3 regions of the Peribacillus sp. NPDC096448 genome follow, and region 2 is predicted to be linked to each of the others. Evidence: a T-box and tRNA genes for the amino acid it is inferred to sense, from the RefSeq annotation. Region 2 holds a T-box; the other regions hold tRNA genes.

Region 1 (6,183 bases), on a different contig from region 2:
GAAGGTCCTCCACGGGTTTCCCCCTTTTTCATAGATAGGTCCCCCATTACTAGCTTAAACCATTTAAAAACTTACAACAAGTGAGATCCACCGATTATTTTTCCACAAAAAAAGAGCCACAAATGACTCCCTGTTTTGAACACGCCAAAATTCAGCCGTTCTTTTTATCCTTTTCCATATATTCTTTTATTTTTCTTTCTTCCCACTCAGACCCGAAGTTTCCTTGCGCAAGAATGGTAATTCCATGTATCAGAACACCAATCCCCCACCCTCCAAGGGGATAAAGGAACCACCAATAACCAGGATCCGTTAATAGGTTAATCGCAATCAACATGACATTCACCAATACATACACCATTAGATGAATGTAGAATGCCTTAAGGTTTTCAACCCTTTTTTTCGCCCGTAGATATCCATCTCCATTTTCTATCCCAGCACCTCCTAATCATTAACACTAAAATATATTACCATCCGCTTCCATAATACCTTATTTATCATAAAGAAATAAGAAAGAAATACATCAAAGGTATATCGGCAGCTGGGAATCAAGGAGAATCTCTGAAGACCACTTACAAGTCAGCGGGTTTCATTCTATTGTATCCCCGTTCTTCGTATGGCTGTATTTTTTCCAGCCACACTTCTTCAAGTTTTTTCAATTCCCGTTTAGCATCAAAAAATCCTGTTTCTTTCGGCTTCAATACCTCCAGTACCTCAAAAGAAAAAGCATCTTTCCCATATTGGTTCCACTCACCTTGCAGCACTTTATTGGTGTTTGTTCCATTTTCCAATTCAAATTGTTTCCCCTTCAACGTCTTTAAATTCCTGGTGCTTCCGATAAAGACTTTATCATTTACCGTATTTCTGATTTGGTATACACCTGCTTCAACTTTCGTTTCTTTATATAATTGCTTCAGTTCTTTTTTACGATCCATCTTTCTTGCCTCCAGTCATCATTTCTTCAGCCAATATTGGCTCCCATCAGGCTTTCTATCCAAGAATCCATATTCTATTAAATACCTTCTCAATAGGACATGATCATGATAAACAGCACCCAATATTTGATTGATTTCTTTTTCTTCGTATCTCCGCTCATTTTCAAAACGGTTCATAATTTCTTGGAGAATGATCAGCCTTTGTTTTTCCTTTGGCGGGAAAGACTTTAATTCATCCTGACTGCCTTTAGGGAAGTATTTTTTCAGCACATTCACCTTTTCATCCTCGGTAACGTTATAACGATCATCGACCATCCTTGCTTTTTGATGAAGCGGGATAAATGCCGGAGCATGTTCATCTTTACCTTTCAGAAGTTCCATCAGAGCTAAAAACAACTTAGCTTGACGCTCTTTCTCTTTCAAAACAAAACGATGGTTCCGAATGGTGGACGGACTGCCAATCCCCATTTCCTCCTGAACCTCAGCATCATTCTTCCCTTGGTAAAAAAGGCGAAGAAGGCGATTTTGATGGTCCGTGAGACCTGTAAGTTTTTTATCGAGATCAATCAAGTATTCAAAAACGGAGCTGTGCGCATGTTCAATATGAATTCGCATATACCTCTTTGCTTCATAAAGAACCCCATCTTTCGGGTATACGATCCCCTTTTCAATTGCATTACCACACAACAAACAAACATATTGATTCTCACCTTCGATGTACCCTTGTTTAAGCTCATCCTGAGATGCGCCCCAAAACATTTCAGCGTCCTTCATAAAACAAACACTTCCCTATAAAGTTTACGATATAATAAACATAATATTAATTTGTTTGTATTATGTCAATATTTTTCTGATTTATTTATAATTCCGGCAAAGCATTTGATCTTGATAGTCAGAAGGGGCTTCCTATCATACAGCTGTCAGGCGAATTCGACATCCATTAATTGATTCCCAAGGGACTATGGCGATATAGTATAATGAATAATAAGCGTAATTCCCCCAATAATATGCTATATAAGCGTGAAGAAGCCATAGAGGAGGATATATTATTGAAAGATGAAAACGATGCGATTGTTCCACCAATCCATAACACCGATTTACACCAGGCATTACAACATTTATCTGAACAATTCAAGGTATCACTGCCAGAATTACGCGATACGATTGAATTACTTATACAAAATACGATGCAGCTTAGTGAAGAAGATGATAAAAGTTCACCCGTCGAAGAATTAAAGACGGCTATAATCAAAAACCGTGAAACCATTAAAAAAAATCTCCAAACATTAAGTAGAATTTGATATAAAAAAAGGCATCCGATTATGGATGCCTTTTTTCTGCGGAGCAAATGAGATTCCTAATATAAATCCTTCGTTAGAGCTCATTAAGTATTAGCTAGGCACAAACTTAAGTATTCCTTCCAGATAAACAATTTGTTCTTTTCGTTTGCATTCCCTCAACTTGATTCTTCCTTCTTTTTCTAATTCCTTGGCCAATCGGACCACTTCAGTTCCATCTTCGGATATTTCGACTGAGAAGAAATTGCCCCGAGTGGAAGTTTGAATGAACTTGAATAGTCTATCTTTATTCATTTAAACATCTCCTTATTTATAACAAGTTCGACATAAAAGATCATCCACCTGCGACAAATATGAAATAAACTTCTTATCGTTATACGAATATTAACGTTTAAACGATGCAAATCAAAAGGCACCTTTCTTCATTCCATTCCAAATTACTTTCGTTAACTTAAACAGTTCAAAAAGAAAAAAAGCCAAAACCTTAGAAGGTTTTGGCTTTTTTAAGTTAGTGTCCCAGGAGAGATTCGAACTCCCGACCGACGCCTTAGAAGGGCGTTGCTCTATCCAGCTGAGCTACTGAGACGTATCGCTGTTTTTCTTCAGTTCAGTATAACGGTCACTTTTCGAACTTAGACCGTAATCGTGATTTTTATTATAACTTAGTATAATCCTCATTGCAATACTAGTAATATTATATTTTGAGGTGGGTTAGAATTACGACTAACAAATACTCAAACCTTTTGGCAAGCATTCCTATGAAACACCTATATAGTCTCAATGACATCATTGTTAGCCTGGCTAGTATATTACATCATTCAAGTATTAATCCAATACAATGACACTCGCACTCCTACTTTAGAAACAACTTTCTCTATTGATACAATAAAAAAACATCCACTATTTAAATGGATGCCTTCTTACAATTATTTAACTTGTTCTTGTAGCAATTCTTTTAAAATTTCAATTGCACTTTCTTCACTCGGGTCATTTGTTCCAAGTTTTCCTTGGAAAGCTTTAGACAATATAGATTGTTCAAGAAGTTCTAACTTCGATGTTATCTTAACAAATCCACTGCTCGGGACAAAAAAGGTGGAAAACGTGTCTCTCGTGATGACTTAACATTTGAGCCATCAAATAAACAGTTAAATTTCACCAACTACCATTTATTTCAAGAATGACGAACTTTGGCTTTTAAGAACTGTTGATACTTCACAAAAGTGTTTGTATACTGACTGACACATTCATCAAAGGACTGATGCTCAGAGAAGTTTAACTTAGCAACTAATTTATAAAGATCTGTGTTTCTTGAGCCTCTAATTAATTCCACTTCGCATCCTAATAACACTCTTAATTCTTCAAGGTGATTAGAAGCAATGGATCGAATTAAGTCTCTGGAGGAGTTAGGAGTCGCTTACGGAGATCGTGTTGAAGTTGACTATACCAAAGAGTTAAAGACACTCACTATAAGAAGCAAAGAAACGACACAAGATGGCGACTACCTTGAGCAAGTAGTTAGACGTATCGTTTCAGAATGCTTAAAGGAAAAGGGTTTGTAAAAGAGATGTTGACGCATCTCTTTTTCCTTTTATACCAACCCTTAATTAATAACAAGCGTAAACCATTGTTATAACATTGACAACATTTATCTCATAATATTACAAAAAACAGAGCCAAGGAATTAACCTCGACTCTTCTCATCTTAAGCCTTTTCTGTCTCTCCAGTGATTCAAAATCCCAACTCCAAAAGAGTTAAAAGTAATATTTGCCCCCTCTTTTTCAAAATGTGACAAAAAGTAATGTCTTTCCATGCTATGCTTTAACAAACAAATAAGGGGCTGTATACATGATTAGAATATATGCTGTCATTTTACTTGCTGGCTTAATGTTAATTGGTTGTTCTTCTCAATCGAATGTAAAGACATCTAAAGAAAAGACACCTAAAGAAGAGTCTGGACATAACGATATCGCAGAAGATATTTATCAAACAAACAAAAACGACAATAAGCAAAAAGTGATACTTGAAATCGAGTCGAAATAATATTCAAATAAAAGAGCGACTGCATTTAATTAGCAATCGCTCTTTTATTTATTTTACCTAGTGGTATAGTAGTTTTCAGCTGTGTAAATGGGCCAGTTCCAAAACGACACACCTTGCGAAATAATGTAGCGACCTAAGAAGATTTCAAAGTTAAGGTTTAAATTTTTTATATCTGTAAATTCTAAAATGTTAAGGTAATTCGAATCCCCACTCTTTAGTTTTTCAATATCAAATATTAGATAACAATCTTCCAATAGGTGTGCGATAGGAATCCCATGTTCACTTATATATTCAACTTCTTGAGTTTCTTTTATGTCATCTAAGCTAAATAAATGAAGCCCGCCCCCTATATTAACACCATCGTCATTGACTGATTCATATATTCTTGCCCCATTATGAAGTTTTAAGAACGCCTTGTAGTCTTCAGGAAGCTTGATATCGTTTTCACTTTCAAACGTTTCAATTTCAGTTGTCTTTATTGGAGCGTTAAAAGAACACGATACGTTATAGACTTCCCCTTCCACTGATACTGACTTCATTTGGTCATTGTTATTCAACAATTGCTTTAGTCCTGACAATGTATTTTGTACAAAATGACTCAATTCATTAATCCCTCCATTTTTAATTAATATGAAGCCCACCAAGGAGTTACTGTTTTTTGATGGAGATCTCTTGGTAATGGAAATAAATTAGACATCGCGTTTGTTCCGCCATATTTTAATGGCAATTCATGATGTATATCAGCTCCCGGCCATTTTGGTCCCCATTTTGGATCTCCATATGTTTTAATATACCATGTCATAAATTTATCCTTAAGTTTATAATCTCTCTCAGTTCGATCTTCTACTGGTACTACCTTTATATTAGCTTTTGTCGGAGTCCACATAGTCGTTCTATTGTGTGAATTGTATATTTCAGGGTAAGTAACTGTCTTTTTATTTACTAATACCTCTTCTGTTGCCCCCTCACTGGTTCGTGTCCCAACACCATTCCATCCCGCCGTAGTTCTTGAATAGGTTTGGTAAAAATGCGTAGTTTTATTATTGTACGTCTTAGATGTTTTTTTACCAATTTTTATATCAGCGCCTTGCCATTTCGTATTAAATTTAGTTACTTCCGTGTATTTACCATACTGATTAGTACCTTTATAAAGTTGTGCACCCGTCCATATGGTATGTGGTTTTTGTCCGGTCATCTCTACAATTTTACTCGACATGGTAATAGTTCCTTTATCTTTTCTACCATCAAATACTGTTAAGTGTTCTACTCTCAAGAAATTAACTGGTTTTTTAGCTTGAGCTGTCATTCCTTTACTGTTTAAATTAGACTGCCCCTTTTTTGTATATATGGTAGTTTTCTTCTGATTTTTAAAATACTCTTTCTCTACTAATTTTTGAAATTCACGAGATTCTTTAGCGCTTAAGCTTCTCGTTGTACCATTCTTATTTACTGCAAGGTCTTCATATACCGTCTCCTTAACTACTTCTGGGCTAGATACTTTAAACCCCTGACTAGTGGCAGCACTAGCACTATCTCCACCTGCAAGTGGAAAGAGCATGCTTACAAGCAAAATAAATGTTAATAAAACTCCGGTGATTTTCTTCAACTTAATCCTCCTCCCTTATGTAAATATTTTCTAACAATGTATATATTACGGCAAAATATTCCAAATACCTTTTTATTTTTCCAAATAAATACTTTTATTGTAGACTCTTGGACTACTTAGTAGAACTAAGTTGGATATAGAGAAAGGGAAGGCTCTTATATTTCAGTGATTTATCAACTTGCAAAAAGATTGATGAAAAGGTAAAAAAGAAGCCGAGGGAATCAGTCCTCGGCTTTCTTCAATTTTTCTATAAAGTTTTCTCTCATCGAATTGAGAACAATGCCCATCTCAAACCAGTTGGTCAAC
Region 2 (6,183 bases):
TTTTACCAGGTCAACACGGAGCTTCATCGATTTTTTATCCTCTATCCAAATTTGATGCTTTTTCCCTTTGGAAGTATACATCACGTAATTTTGTTGAGTCTGTTTATCCCATACCTTTTTAAGATTTTGAGATGAAATGATTTTGTTGACCTCAGCCATGGTACGGTCATGACTTTTCACTTTTTTGGTCGACAAATCGGTTACCCATTCCCTCGTATAAAATGGTACAGCCAATATGATCTTATGGGCAGGTACTTCTTTCATTAAAAGCTTGGTTCCTTCTTTGATCCAAGGTAACGAGGAAACGGACCCGGCTACCGGGCTCCCTCCCCAATGCTCGTCATAACCCATTATGATTATATAGTCCGCTATTTTGCCAAGTGCTTTCCTATCTAGACTTTTTGACCAAAAAGGATCGTCATTTTCTCGGGTGACATCCACAGACACTTTAATTCCATGCGGTTTTAGTGCCTTTTTTAGTTCGCCTATGAAAAGTACAAAGTCCTTCTTATTTTTTGGATCGATGTTTTCGAAATCTACATTTATTCCATCACTTTTCGTTTTAACAAGTGAATCCCGTAAAGCTGAAACTAATTTCTGGCGTTTTTTTGTATTGCCTAGTACAGAACCAGTTAAAACGGGGTCAAATTTATTCCCGATAAGCTGCCAAACTTGTTTTCCTTGTTTATGGGCAGATTGGACGTATTTTGTATCTACAGAAACGGAAACGTAATTACCGGTATCCGTTAGCGTGTAAGAACGGGGAGATACTACATTTAAATTGGGTTGTTTAATTTGCTGGGTATAGCTTTCTTTCGATCCATTATGCTTCCAGCCCATGACGATACGGTTTTGCGCCTTTTTTTGAAGCTGGGATTTCTTTATCCATCCCTTTTTTCCGCCAAGCAATTGAACCTGGTAGTAATAATCCGGAACCTTCAATTTTTGGCCAACTTTAAGGGTAACCGTATGTAAGTTATTTAATTTCGTCAAATCACTTGTTGTTACCTTGTATTTAGTAGAAATCTTCCATAATGTATCTCCTGATACAACCTTATGGAACTTATATTTCTGGGGAATCTTCAGGTTTTGGCCAACAGTTATTTCGGAAGAAGTTAATTTATTCACTTTTTGCAGCTCGCTTACTGAAACATCATATTGATTTGCCACTTTCCATAATGTGTTTCCAGACTTCACTTTATGAATGATAGGACCCGCAGAATCTCCGACGGAAGAAGAAATGATGGGAAACTCCTCGCCCTTCTTCAAGGTCTTTAATAGAGTAGAACCTAATTTGGGAGAACCAAAAACTTTCGTATTGTCCACTTTAACAGAACCTATAGAACCTATAGATTGGGTTTTACTTGATGAATAACCACTGGTTGGAAAGAGACACATACAAAGAAGGCTTAACATAATAAAACATCCAAAGAATTTTTTCACAATGATTTTAATTCCCCTTTGTAAAATTTAACTTTACTAGTTTACTATGGAGAATAGCCATAAAATAGAGGTACATTGTGGAAAGGCATTTCTAACCTTCGTGTGGGACGAATTATTCCGTATGAAGGGCAATTGATTCGTAAGTAAAGGGGAGAGTTCGAATGTCACATTTTGCATTACAGTTTTATGATTTTAACATATGGGCAAATAATCAGATTTTCAACCGTTTAAAAGAGCTTCCAAAGGATGTTTACCATCAAGAAGTTCAAAGTGTGTTTTCATCGATATCGAGTGTGATGGCCCATGTGTATCTTTCCGATCTGGGGTGGGTGGAGGTTTTTTCCGGTAAAAGCCTGAAACATGCATTGGAGCTGGCTGAACAACTGAAGGAACAAACAGAGTCAAAGGAATTGGAGGAAATGGAGGCCATGTTTTTTGAGTTGTCCGAGCGGTACAAATCGCTGCTTGGCGAAAAAGAAAATTTAAATAAGCCTCTTATGATTGAGAATCCAGCTGGCGGCCTAATGAAAACAAGTGCAGCCGAATTGGTGCCGCATGTCGTGAATCATGGAACATATCACCGCGGCAATATCACGGCCATGTTGCGCCAAATGGGTTATGCCTCTACTTCGACGGATTATGGTCTTTATTTATTTTTAAAAGGAGAGTAACGGGATTGCATTTGCTTACTGATAGGACTGTAAGCATTGACAGTCCTGTCCTTAAAGTAAGGCCACCTGTTATTTTGAAGATAACGAAATAAATGTGAACAGGTTAACCGGTTCTTACTGGTTGGCCTTTTTTACGTTTGTCAGTGGAAATGACTTGTACATGACATTTGTCATCTTCTAGTCATGACACCTGGTACTAATAAAATCAAGTTGGTTTCTTTATACTATGAATAACGACAAATAAAAGGAAGTGCAATTGAAATATGACCATGCAAAATACGAAATCCTTGAGAAAACAAATTGCTCCTTTTGAACAATCAACGACAAAGCAAAGTATATGGCAGATCATCAATACCTTGGGGCCGTTCATCATTTTATGGTACCTAGCATATATAAGTCTTTCCGTTTCTTATTGGTTAGCTTTAATCCCTGCCGTGTTTGCTGCTGGATTCTTGACGAGAATATTCATCATTTTTCATGATTGTACGCATCATTCATTTTTCAAAGACCGCCGTGCGAATCGAATAGTCGGTACGATCATGGGTGTTTTGACTTTATTCCCGTTTGATCAATGGGGACATGAGCATTCTGTGCATCACGCAACAAGCGGTAATCTGGATAAGCGGGGTACAGGGGATATTTGGACCCTTACTGTTGATGAGTATTTGGCTGCACCGCTTAAACTTCGTTTTGCCTATCGTTTTTATCGCAATCCATTGGTCATGTTTGGTCTGGGACCAATTTATGTTTTCCTTCTTAAAAACAGATTTAACCGTAAAGGTGCTAGAAAGAAGGAAAAAATGAATACGTATTTGACCAATGTAATAATCGTCGCTTTAGCGGCATTGCTTTGCCTGGCAGTAGGCTGGCAGTCTTTCCTTCTGGTACAAGGTTCCATTTTCATGATTTCTGGTTCAGTCGGCATTTGGCTGTTTTACGTCCAGCACACATTTGAGGACTCTTATTTTGAAGAAAATGAGGAGTGGGAATATGTGTTGGCAGCAGTGGAAGGAAGTTCTTTTTATAAGCTTCCGAAATTGATGCAGTTCCTTACAGGTAATATCGGTTACCATCATGTTCACCATTTAAGTCCAAGGGTGCCTAACTATAAATTGGAAATGGCGCACAATAATACGCAGCCTTTAGAGAACGTTCCAACGATTACTCTTGCGACAAGCTTGCGCTCACTCCGTTTCCGTTTATGGGATGAGGAATCCAAGAATTTTGTCAGTTTCAAGGACATAAAATATTTAACGAAAAAAAGTGTTCCCGCTCAAGTGAAATCTGAACTGTAACGTTCATGTATCATTCCAGACTCCCTTAATAATCCTCGGATTTGGGGAGTCTTTGCTTCATATAAGGAACTCGATAAAGGAGAGAACTTAAAATGATTCGAATTGTCATTGCAGAGAATCAGCAAATGCTGTTAGAGGCAATAAGTTCTCTACTCAATCTTGAAGAAGATCTAGAAATTGTCGGGCAAGCCAGTAATGGAGAAGAAGCGATGGCTCTTGTACACCAATTACAGCCTGATGTATGTATCATGGATATGGAGATGCCTGTAATGAGCGGACTTGAGGCAGCAGAAGCATTAAGGTCATTTGAGTGTAAAGTGGTCATTTTAACGACATTTCGAAGGAATGGTTATTTTCAACTCGCATTAAAGGCTAATGTAAGTGGTTATTTATTGAAGGATAGCCCGGGTGAAGAGTTAGCCTGTTCGATTCGCGGCATAATGGATGGCAAGCGAATATACTCCCCAGAACTTATTGATGGGTCTTCCAGCCATAATGGCCGGGAAATGGGAGTGTTAGGGCTGTTGGCCGATGGTCAATCCAAAATGGAACCGTCCAATCAGAAAGGCGACACAATAGGGACAGTAAGGAAATATTTTTCCAACATCAAGGATAAAATGAAGTTACCGGCTGGTTAGGATTTGTTTCTTAAATCCTGTTGACACGTTTTTTTAAATTGTGTACGATGGATTAAATTATAATATTGAAAATTCTGTGATGAAGAGAGTAGTTCATTTGGAAATGGAAAGCGAGTTAGGGATGGTGGGAGCCTAATGCAGGACGGATGAATGAAGCGCACTTTGGAGAAATTTCTTGAAACGTTTAGTAGGGAATATCGGGGAGTCACCTCGTTAACAATGGAAAGTGGCCGCAATTTGTGGCAACTAGAGTGGTACCACGGGAATTCATGCTCTCGTCTCTTATTTAGAGGCGGGGGCTTTTTTGTTTAGGAGGGAAAATGTCGATGAATAAACCAATTGCAGAATTGATTTCAACTGCTTTGAACAATGAAATGCCAGCAAGTGAAATAGAAAAATTAATGGAAAAGCCAAAATTGATGGAGTTAGGCGATGTCGCCTTTCCGTGCTTTACTCTTGCGAAAAAATTCAAAAAATCGCCTCAGGTGATTGCCTCGGAAATAGCCCAACAATTAAACAGTACGTTGATTCAAGAAGTGAACGTAGTGGGAGGTTATCTGAATATCTTCGTCAATCAACAGATGGTGACGGAAAACGTGCTGCAAACGATATTAAGGGAAAAGGATCAGTATGGTTCGATGCAGACTGGACAGGGAAATGTCGTGATTGATTATTCCTCCCCGAATATTGCCAAACCTTTTTCCATGGGGCACTTACGTTCAACGGTCATAGGGAATGCACTGGCCAACATTGCCGAAAAAAATGGCTACAATGCCGTGCGTATCAATCATTTAGGAGATTGGGGCACGCAATTCGGTAAGTTGATTGTCGCGTATAAGCTGTGGGGCGACAAAGAGGCAATCGAAGCTTCGCCGATTCAGGAATTATTGAAAATCTATGTGAAGTTCCATGAAAGAGCTGAAACGGATGAATCGTTGAATGAACAAGCACGCGCAAGCTTCAAGTCGCTTGAAGACGGCGACGAGGAAGCATTGGCATTGTGGAAATGGTTCAGGGATGCGTCTTTAAAAGAATTCGAGATGATTTATGATTTATTGGGCATCCGTTTTGATTCCTATGCCGGCGAAGCGTTTTACAATGACAAAATGGATGCTGTTGTCGGGGAACTAAAAGAAAAAGGCCTGCTTGCCTTATCCGAAGGTGCCTATGTCGTGCAATTGGAAGATATGCCGCCTTGTTTGATTACGAAAACGGATGGTGCGACACTTTATGCCACACGTGATTTAGCTGCAGCACTGTATCGTAAAAAACAGTATGAGGCAAAGAAAACATTTTATGTGGTCGGAAACGAACAATCGCTGCACTTTAAACAACTCTTTAAGGTCATTGAGAAAATGGGGTATGAGTGGTCAAAAGACTTACAGCACGTGGCATTTGGCATGATGCTAAAAGACGGTAAGAAAATGTCGACACGTAAAGGGAAAGTCGTGCTGCTTGCGGATGTATTGGCAGAGGCGATCGAAACTGCGAAGCGCAATATTGAAGAAAAAAATCAAGCGCTTGAAGAGAAAGAATTGGTTGCAAGACAGGTTGGTGTCGGAGCGGTAATCTTTAATGATTTAAAAAATAACCGCATGAACGATATTGATTTTTCATTAGAGCAAATGATGAATTTTGAGGGAGAAACGGGCCCATATGTACAATACACATTTGCGCGAATTTCCTCATTGCTTGAAAAAGGTGATTTTAAAGAGCAGGCCATCCATTTTGACGCTTTAGGGGAATATGCGTGGCCAGTCATCCAGCTGCTTGAGCAATACCCGATCATTGTCCAAAAATCATTTGAACAAGCCGATCCATCCCAAATCGCGAAATTCAGCTTGCATGTATCGCGTGCATTCAATAAGTATTATGCACATTCGAAAATCTTAGTTGAAGATGAATGGAAACAAATGAAGCTCTCATTCGCTTTTTCCGTAGCGATTGTATTGAAGGATGCGCTAAGTTTATTGGGAATTTCAGCACCGAATAAAATGTAAGGTGAAAAAAACACCAGGATAATCATCGTAGGTGAAGGCCAAAGCATTTGCGATGCGATTGATCCACCTTGGCTTAACGTCTATGCAATTAGAGTGAATTATGGCGGGACCCCTTCAGCGGGTACCCGCCTTTTCT
Region 3 (6,183 bases), on a different contig from region 2:
TGTAGATGATGATCGGTTACCGTTATAGTCAGTTGATACTAACGGAAGTTCGCTGTACTCAAGGATTCCTTTTAATTCACCCTCAGAAGCCTTTTTGAATGCTGCATTAACTTCTTCAACCGTTGTGTCTTTTTCAAGCTCTGCAACAAGGTCGACAACAGACACGTTTGGAGTAGGTACGCGCATTGCCATACCATTCAATTTCCCTTTAAGTTCAGGAAGTACAAGTGCAACAGCTTTTGCTGCCCCAGTTGTTGTAGGAATGATATTCTCGGCAGCTGCACGTGCACGGCGGTAATCTTTATGAGGCAAATCAAGGATTTGCTGATCATTTGTATAAGAGTGAACAGTAGTCATCATACCGCGTTTGATTCCGAATTGTTCATGAAGCACTTTAGCAAATGGAGCTAAGCAGTTCGTTGTACAAGAAGCGTTAGAAATTACATGGTGGTTTGCTGCATCATATTTGTCTTCGTTTACACCCATGACGATCGTGATATCTTCATCAGATGCAGGAGCAGAGATGATTACTTTTTTCGCGCCAGCTTCTAAATGCTTAGCTGCATCCGCACGTTTTGTGAAACGTCCTGTAGATTCTACAACTACTTCTACTCCCAGTTCACCCCATGCTAATTGTGCAGGATCACGTTCAGCCAATACTTTTACTTTGTGACCATCGACAACAAGGTAATCCCCATCAACTGTTACTTTTTCATTAAGTGATCCATGAATTGTATCGTATTGAAGAAGGTGCGCTAACATATTAGCATCCGTTAAGTCGTTAATAGCAACAATCTCTACCCCAGGATTACTCAATGCTGCACGAAATACATTACGTCCAATACGTCCAAAACCATTAATACCAACTTTTACTGCCATGAAAAATTCCTCCTTTTAAGTTCGCAAATATATTAAGGGGTGTAATTCCCCTGAATTAACTCTTGTGCCGCAGCTTCATCCGTGATCAAAACGGTCGATGAAGGTGCGCCTTTCATGTAGGAACGGATAGCCTTTGCTTTAGTTATGCCACCTGCCACAGTTATCACTCGCTTTTCAGGGCTAAGATCATCTAACTGGATGCCGACTGTCAAAACTTTATGAACAACTTTGCCGTTTTCATCGTAATAATAACCGAATGCCTCTCCTACAGCATTTCCATCTAACAGCTTCTTTAACATTTCTGGCGAAGAATTTCTTCTCTCTGCCATCGCCATGGCATCACCGATTCCATGAATGATCATATCGGCAGACTTGATTTGGGAAATCACTTCTTTAATTGCAGGTTCCTTCTGAAATGATGCATAAACCTCACCGCTTAATTGATCGGGTACATATAACACTCTGTATGAGGCTTGTGCCTTCTGTGCCATTTTTTCGACAATCGTATTGGCCTGATTCTGCACTGCTTCACCAATTCCCCCGCGGGCTGGGACAAATGTCAATTTCTTCGACGCCTCGTCAGGTGACAACGAATTAGCCACTTCGGCCATTGTCGATCCTCCAGTAACCGCAATGATATTCTTTGAGTTCCATTCTCGTTTCATACGGTTTGCACAAGCTTTACCCAATTCTTTTTTCACCCATGGGGTTTCATCACAATTTCCTGAGACAATAATGACTTCATCCACTTGTAACAAATCCTGCAATTGCCGTTCCATTATGTCTATACCCATTACTTCACGCATTATTCCTTCTAACTTATCCAGGATTTCGATCCCTTCATCAGTCAGCGTCATGCCAGAGCTGAAGATGTTAACCAGGTTCTGACTTTTCAGAAAATCAACCTCGCCTCTAAGCGTCCGCTCTGTCAAATTAAGGCTCACGGACAGACTGCGCCTTCCAACCGGCTGCATCATTTTGATATAACGCAGGATATCATATCTTTTTTGCATAACCAAAAGGAAATCGGGTAATAATTTTCTTTGTACCTCGAGTAATGTACGCATATTTAAAACTCCTAAAAAGTTAAGTTGGACATTTAACGTCCCACGTAGTCATTTTGTGTCCCACTTAAAACAAAAAAATATTCCTGCTACATATTTTATTCTAGCAGGAACGGAATGTTTCTTCAAATGATTTGAAAAATTATTTTTCCAAAAGCCTATTTAGAGCTGATTTATCAACATTTCCGAATTGAACGACATCATCTTTCCATTCTACGACTGGAATCATCAGCCCGAATTTCTCAAGCAAATCATCATCGGTATGGATATCGATTTCCTTATAGCCTATGCCTGACTCCAGTTTCACTTCTTCAAGTACCTGCTTGGCTTTATCGCATAAAGGGCATTTATCCCTACTATATAAAACAAACGCATTCGATTCCAAAACCACTCATCCTTTTCAATCATATCTTTTTCGTTTAGATGAAGAAGGGATCCCTAATTGTTCCCTGTACTTGGCAACGGTTCGGCGTGCCAGGATAATTCCATGCTCCTCTTTCAGCCGTTCTACCAGGTCTTGATCCGAAAGCGGCTTTTGTTTATTTTCCCCATTGATGGCTGCCTGCAGGCTCTTTTTTGCTTGCATGCCCGACATATCCTCATCAAGGCCGACCGACTGTAAAGAAGTAGTGAAAAATATCCGCATCTCTATCGTGCCAAATGGTGTCTGTACGTATTTCCCCTTAACCGCCCGGCTTACTGTGGACTCATGTATACCAAGTTCGTCTGCGATTTCTTTCATCGTCATCGGCTTCAAATAGTTCAGGCCATGATGAAAGCACGCAGGCTGTTTTTCGACGATGCACTGCATAACCTTCAATATAGTTTCTTTTCTCTGTTGGATTCCTCTGGAGATCCATTGGTATTCCTGCCACTTATCCTGGATAAACCGCTGAACTCCCTGATCCTTATGGCTCTTCATTCGGTTTAAATACCCTTTATCCACATTAAGATTGGGTGTGTTACCATCATAATTCCCGACAAGCAGCATGCCATCCCGAACTTCCACGACCACATCCGGCACTATATAAGAAGGTTTTTCCTGAAAAAAGAGTGAAGCCGGTCGCGGGTTCAACGTCTGGACATAATCAAAGACTTCTTGAATCTCCTTCAGTGTAACACCAATTTTCTTACTTAGGTCTTTCCAGCGCTTTTCAGCAAAATCGAGGAAATGGTTTTCTATGATCGATTCTGCCAGCAGATTCTCCCCTTCTGCTTTCACCTGAAGCAAAAGGCACTCTTGAAGGTTCCTCGCTCCAATTCCATGCGGCTCGAGTTCCTGTAAAATCGAGAGACTCTCTTCCAAAATGGCCGGAGATATGCCTGGGATGCATATATCATCCAGCTGAGTCCTTAAGTAACCGTTTTCATCAAGGTTATGAATTAATAGCAGCATTGCCTTCTGCCGCTCCCCGGAAAACTGCTGGTGATTCACCTGGGACATGATATGCTGTTCAAGCGATATAGTATCTTCACTGATCTGTTCAATCCAATAGTTGGCATCATACGTATTTTTAAGAGTCCGTTTACCCTTTTTCCCCCGGTCAAAAGTTGGCTGAAATAAAGAAGATGTTGGCTGATCTATGGACAGTAATGGATTCTCCACCATTTTATTTTCTAAAAAAGCCGATAGCTCCTGCGAGGAGTATTGCAGCAATGTAATAGCTTGCATAAGCTCCTGAGTCATTGCCATCTTTAATGTTTGCTGTTGAAAAAGTCCTGCTTTCATATTCATACTCATCGATTCATCCCTCCCCCACTCCATTTTACATTATCAGGAGAAAATTCTACACAAAAACCCATGAAAACGCTTACGATTTTTTTCTGAATAGTTTATTTGTTTTAAATACTATATGTTAGAAATGCAAATTTAACAACTACTTTTATTGAAAAATCACCATTTTTCAATAGTGTGGGCGAATATTTTCAAGACAGGGCCGACATTACAGGATTCGATGGAATATTACGGAAAACGAGCAAATTCATCAAAAATCTTAGGGACTTTCCTAAAAATGACCAATAAAAAATCCCCCGCTTTATTAAGCAGAAGATTGGTAATGCCCTCGGCAGGAATCGAACCTGCATTTCAAGCTTCGGAGGCTTGCGTTCTATCCGTTGCACTACGAGGGCGTAATAGAAAATATTTTTTCAACAGACTTCATTATATGATAGAATCCCCTCCTTTGCAAGGGTTATCAGGTTTAAAACTTTATCATTTGGGTATTATGGGTAATGTGGAAATTCATCCCTGTGCGGCATAATATATAAAATAATCTATCAGGAAGGAGCTTTGCCAGAAAATTGTCGAACAAATTATCCATAATAGGGTTTGTTTTGTTTGACCTAAATTGACCAAAAAGTGTATCATACATACATAAAGAATTTAAATGATTCTCTTAATCGAAGGAGGAAATGAACATGAATTTAATTCCTACAGTTATCGAACAAACAAGTCGTGGGGAGCGTGCCTACGATATTTACTCCCGTTTATTAAAAGACCGGATCATTATGCTAGGAAGTGCAATTGACGATAATGTTTCCAACTCCATTGTTGCTCAATTACTATTTTTAGAAGCGGAAAACCCTGAAAAAGATATCACTCTATACATCAACAGCCCTGGCGGAAGCATCACTTCCGGTATGGCCATTTACGATACTATGCAATATATCAAACCTAATGTATCGACAGTTTGCATCGGTATGGCCGCTTCCATGGGTGCTTTCCTATTGGCCGCTGGCGAAAAAGGTAAACGTTATGCGTTGCCAAACAGTGAAGTCATGATTCACCAGCCACTTGGAGGAGCTCAAGGTCAAGCTACGGAAATTGAAATTGCTGCCCGCCGTATCCTTCACTTGAAAGATAAGCTGAACCAAATCTTGGCAGAGCGTACTGGACAACCTATTGAAGTCCTTCAAAGAGATACGGAACGTGATAACTTCATGACTTCCGAAAGAGCTCTTGAATATGGCTTGATTGACAAAGTCATCACGCGCAGCATCCTTGATGATAAAAAAGACTCTAAATAATCATGAACAAAAGGCTCCGGAGATCGCCTTAAGCGATTTCCGGAGCCTTTTTAACTATAAAAGAAAAGGATGCACTTTTAGGCATCCCCTTTTTTAACCCTCTTGCTGAACGAACTCTTCCAATGCCTCTAACGCTTCTTTTTCATCGCGTCCTTCAACGATTAACTTCACGGACACGCCAGAACTGATGGCAAGGCTCATTAACCCCATTATACTTTTTGCATTCACTTTCTTTCCTTCTTTTTCAAGAAAAACATCTGAATGAAAGCGGTTAGCTTCTTGTACAAAAAGAGCCGCCGGCCGAGCTTGCAAACCCGTTTTCAATTTTACCTCAACTTGTTTTTCCACCATCTTGATCTCCCCTGTTAGCTTTATTTTTTCGCAGCAATAGCCTCTCCCCCACGGAGCCTGTCAGCTATTTCATCAATCTTTCGCAATCGGTGATTAATCCCGGACTTACTGATGGTTCCCCCGGATACCATTTCCCCAAGTTCCTTTAAGGTTATATCCTGAAACGCTATCCTAAGCTCCGCAATTTCCCGAAGCTTATCCGGTAAAATGCTTAGTCCTACCGTATCCTCGATATAATGGATATTTTCAACCTGGCGCAATGATGCACCGATCGTTTTGTTCAAATTGGCTGTTTCACAATTCACAAGCCGATTCACTGAATTACGCATATCACGGACAATCCGTACATCCTCGAACCTTAATAAAGCTGAATGGGCGCCAACTATACTTAAAAACTCGGCAATCTTTTCGGCTTCTTTCAAATAAATGATGTACCCTTTCTTGCGCTCAAGCGTCTTGGCCTTCAAGCCAAACTTATTCATTAGCTCACAAAGGGCATCATTGTGCTCTTTATACAGTGAGAAAATCTCAAGGTGATAGGAGGACGTTTCCGGATTGTTTACCGACCCCCCCGCAAGAAATGCACCTCTAAGGTAAGAACGCTTACAGCATTTCTTCCCAACAATAGTATCGGATATATCATGGAGAATTTCAAAGCCATCGCCTAAAATTTCCAAATCGGTTAAAACCCGCTGCCCTCCGGATGACATCCTGACAATATATACATTGTTCTTTTTAAGCTTCATCTTTTTACGGACCAATAGCTCGACCTGGACCTCATAACTTTTTTTCAGCAGCGTATAAATCCTTCTGGCTATCGCAGCATTCTCAGTTTGAATATCCACAACAAGCTTCCGATTAG

What was found. A T-box is a leader RNA that pairs with one kind of tRNA and senses whether it is charged. The one in region 2 lies ahead of argS (arginine--tRNA ligase), so its partner is inferred to be a tRNA-Arg.
Region 1: it has a tRNA-Arg gene. The T-box ahead of argS (arginine--tRNA ligase) is inferred to sense a tRNA for this amino acid. The anticodon was not compared.
Region 3: it has a tRNA-Arg gene. The T-box ahead of argS (arginine--tRNA ligase) is inferred to sense a tRNA for this amino acid. The anticodon was not compared.

Annotation. Positions count from the first base shown of each region.
Region 1 is NZ_JBIWEU010000001.1:147,495-153,677, reverse strand. It holds gene ACIQ0C_RS00760 (2TM domain-containing protein) at 152-430, opposite strand; gene ACIQ0C_RS00755 (GIY-YIG nuclease family protein) at 570-932, opposite strand; gene ACIQ0C_RS00750 (DUF2087 domain-containing protein) at 951-1,706, opposite strand; gene ACIQ0C_RS00745 (hypothetical protein) at 1,910-2,233, shown strand; gene ACIQ0C_RS00740 (hypothetical protein) at 2,324-2,524, opposite strand; tRNA gene ACIQ0C_RS00735 (tRNA-Arg) at 2,743-2,816, opposite strand; gene ACIQ0C_RS00730 (hypothetical protein) at 3,607-3,789, shown strand; gene ACIQ0C_RS00725 (hypothetical protein) at 4,077-4,271, shown strand; gene ACIQ0C_RS00720 (SMI1/KNR4 family protein) at 4,325-4,873, opposite strand; gene ACIQ0C_RS00715 (HNH endonuclease signature motif containing protein) at 4,897-5,877, opposite strand; gene ACIQ0C_RS00710 (hypothetical protein) at 6,099-6,183, opposite strand, start outside.
Region 2 is NZ_JBIWEU010000021.1:262-6,444, reverse strand. It holds gene ACIQ0C_RS23460 (LysM peptidoglycan-binding domain-containing protein) at 1-1,326, opposite strand, end outside; gene ACIQ0C_RS23455 (DinB family protein) at 1,605-2,114, shown strand; gene desA (Delta(5) desaturase DesA) at 2,378-3,409, shown strand; gene ACIQ0C_RS23445 (response regulator) at 3,502-4,047, shown strand; T-box leader at 4,115-4,333, shown strand; gene argS (arginine--tRNA ligase) at 4,374-6,047, shown strand.
Region 3 is NZ_JBIWEU010000006.1:36,219-42,401, reverse strand. It holds gene gap (type I glyceraldehyde-3-phosphate dehydrogenase) at 1-879, opposite strand, end outside; gene ACIQ0C_RS11975 (sugar-binding transcriptional regulator) at 912-1,946, opposite strand; gene ACIQ0C_RS11970 (glutaredoxin family protein) at 2,086-2,328, opposite strand; gene rpoN (RNA polymerase factor sigma-54) at 2,344-3,684, opposite strand; tRNA gene ACIQ0C_RS11960 (tRNA-Arg) at 4,002-4,073, opposite strand; gene clpP (ATP-dependent Clp endopeptidase proteolytic subunit ClpP) at 4,362-4,970, shown strand; gene ACIQ0C_RS11950 (HPr family phosphocarrier protein) at 5,064-5,321, opposite strand; gene whiA (DNA-binding protein WhiA) at 5,342-6,183, opposite strand, start outside.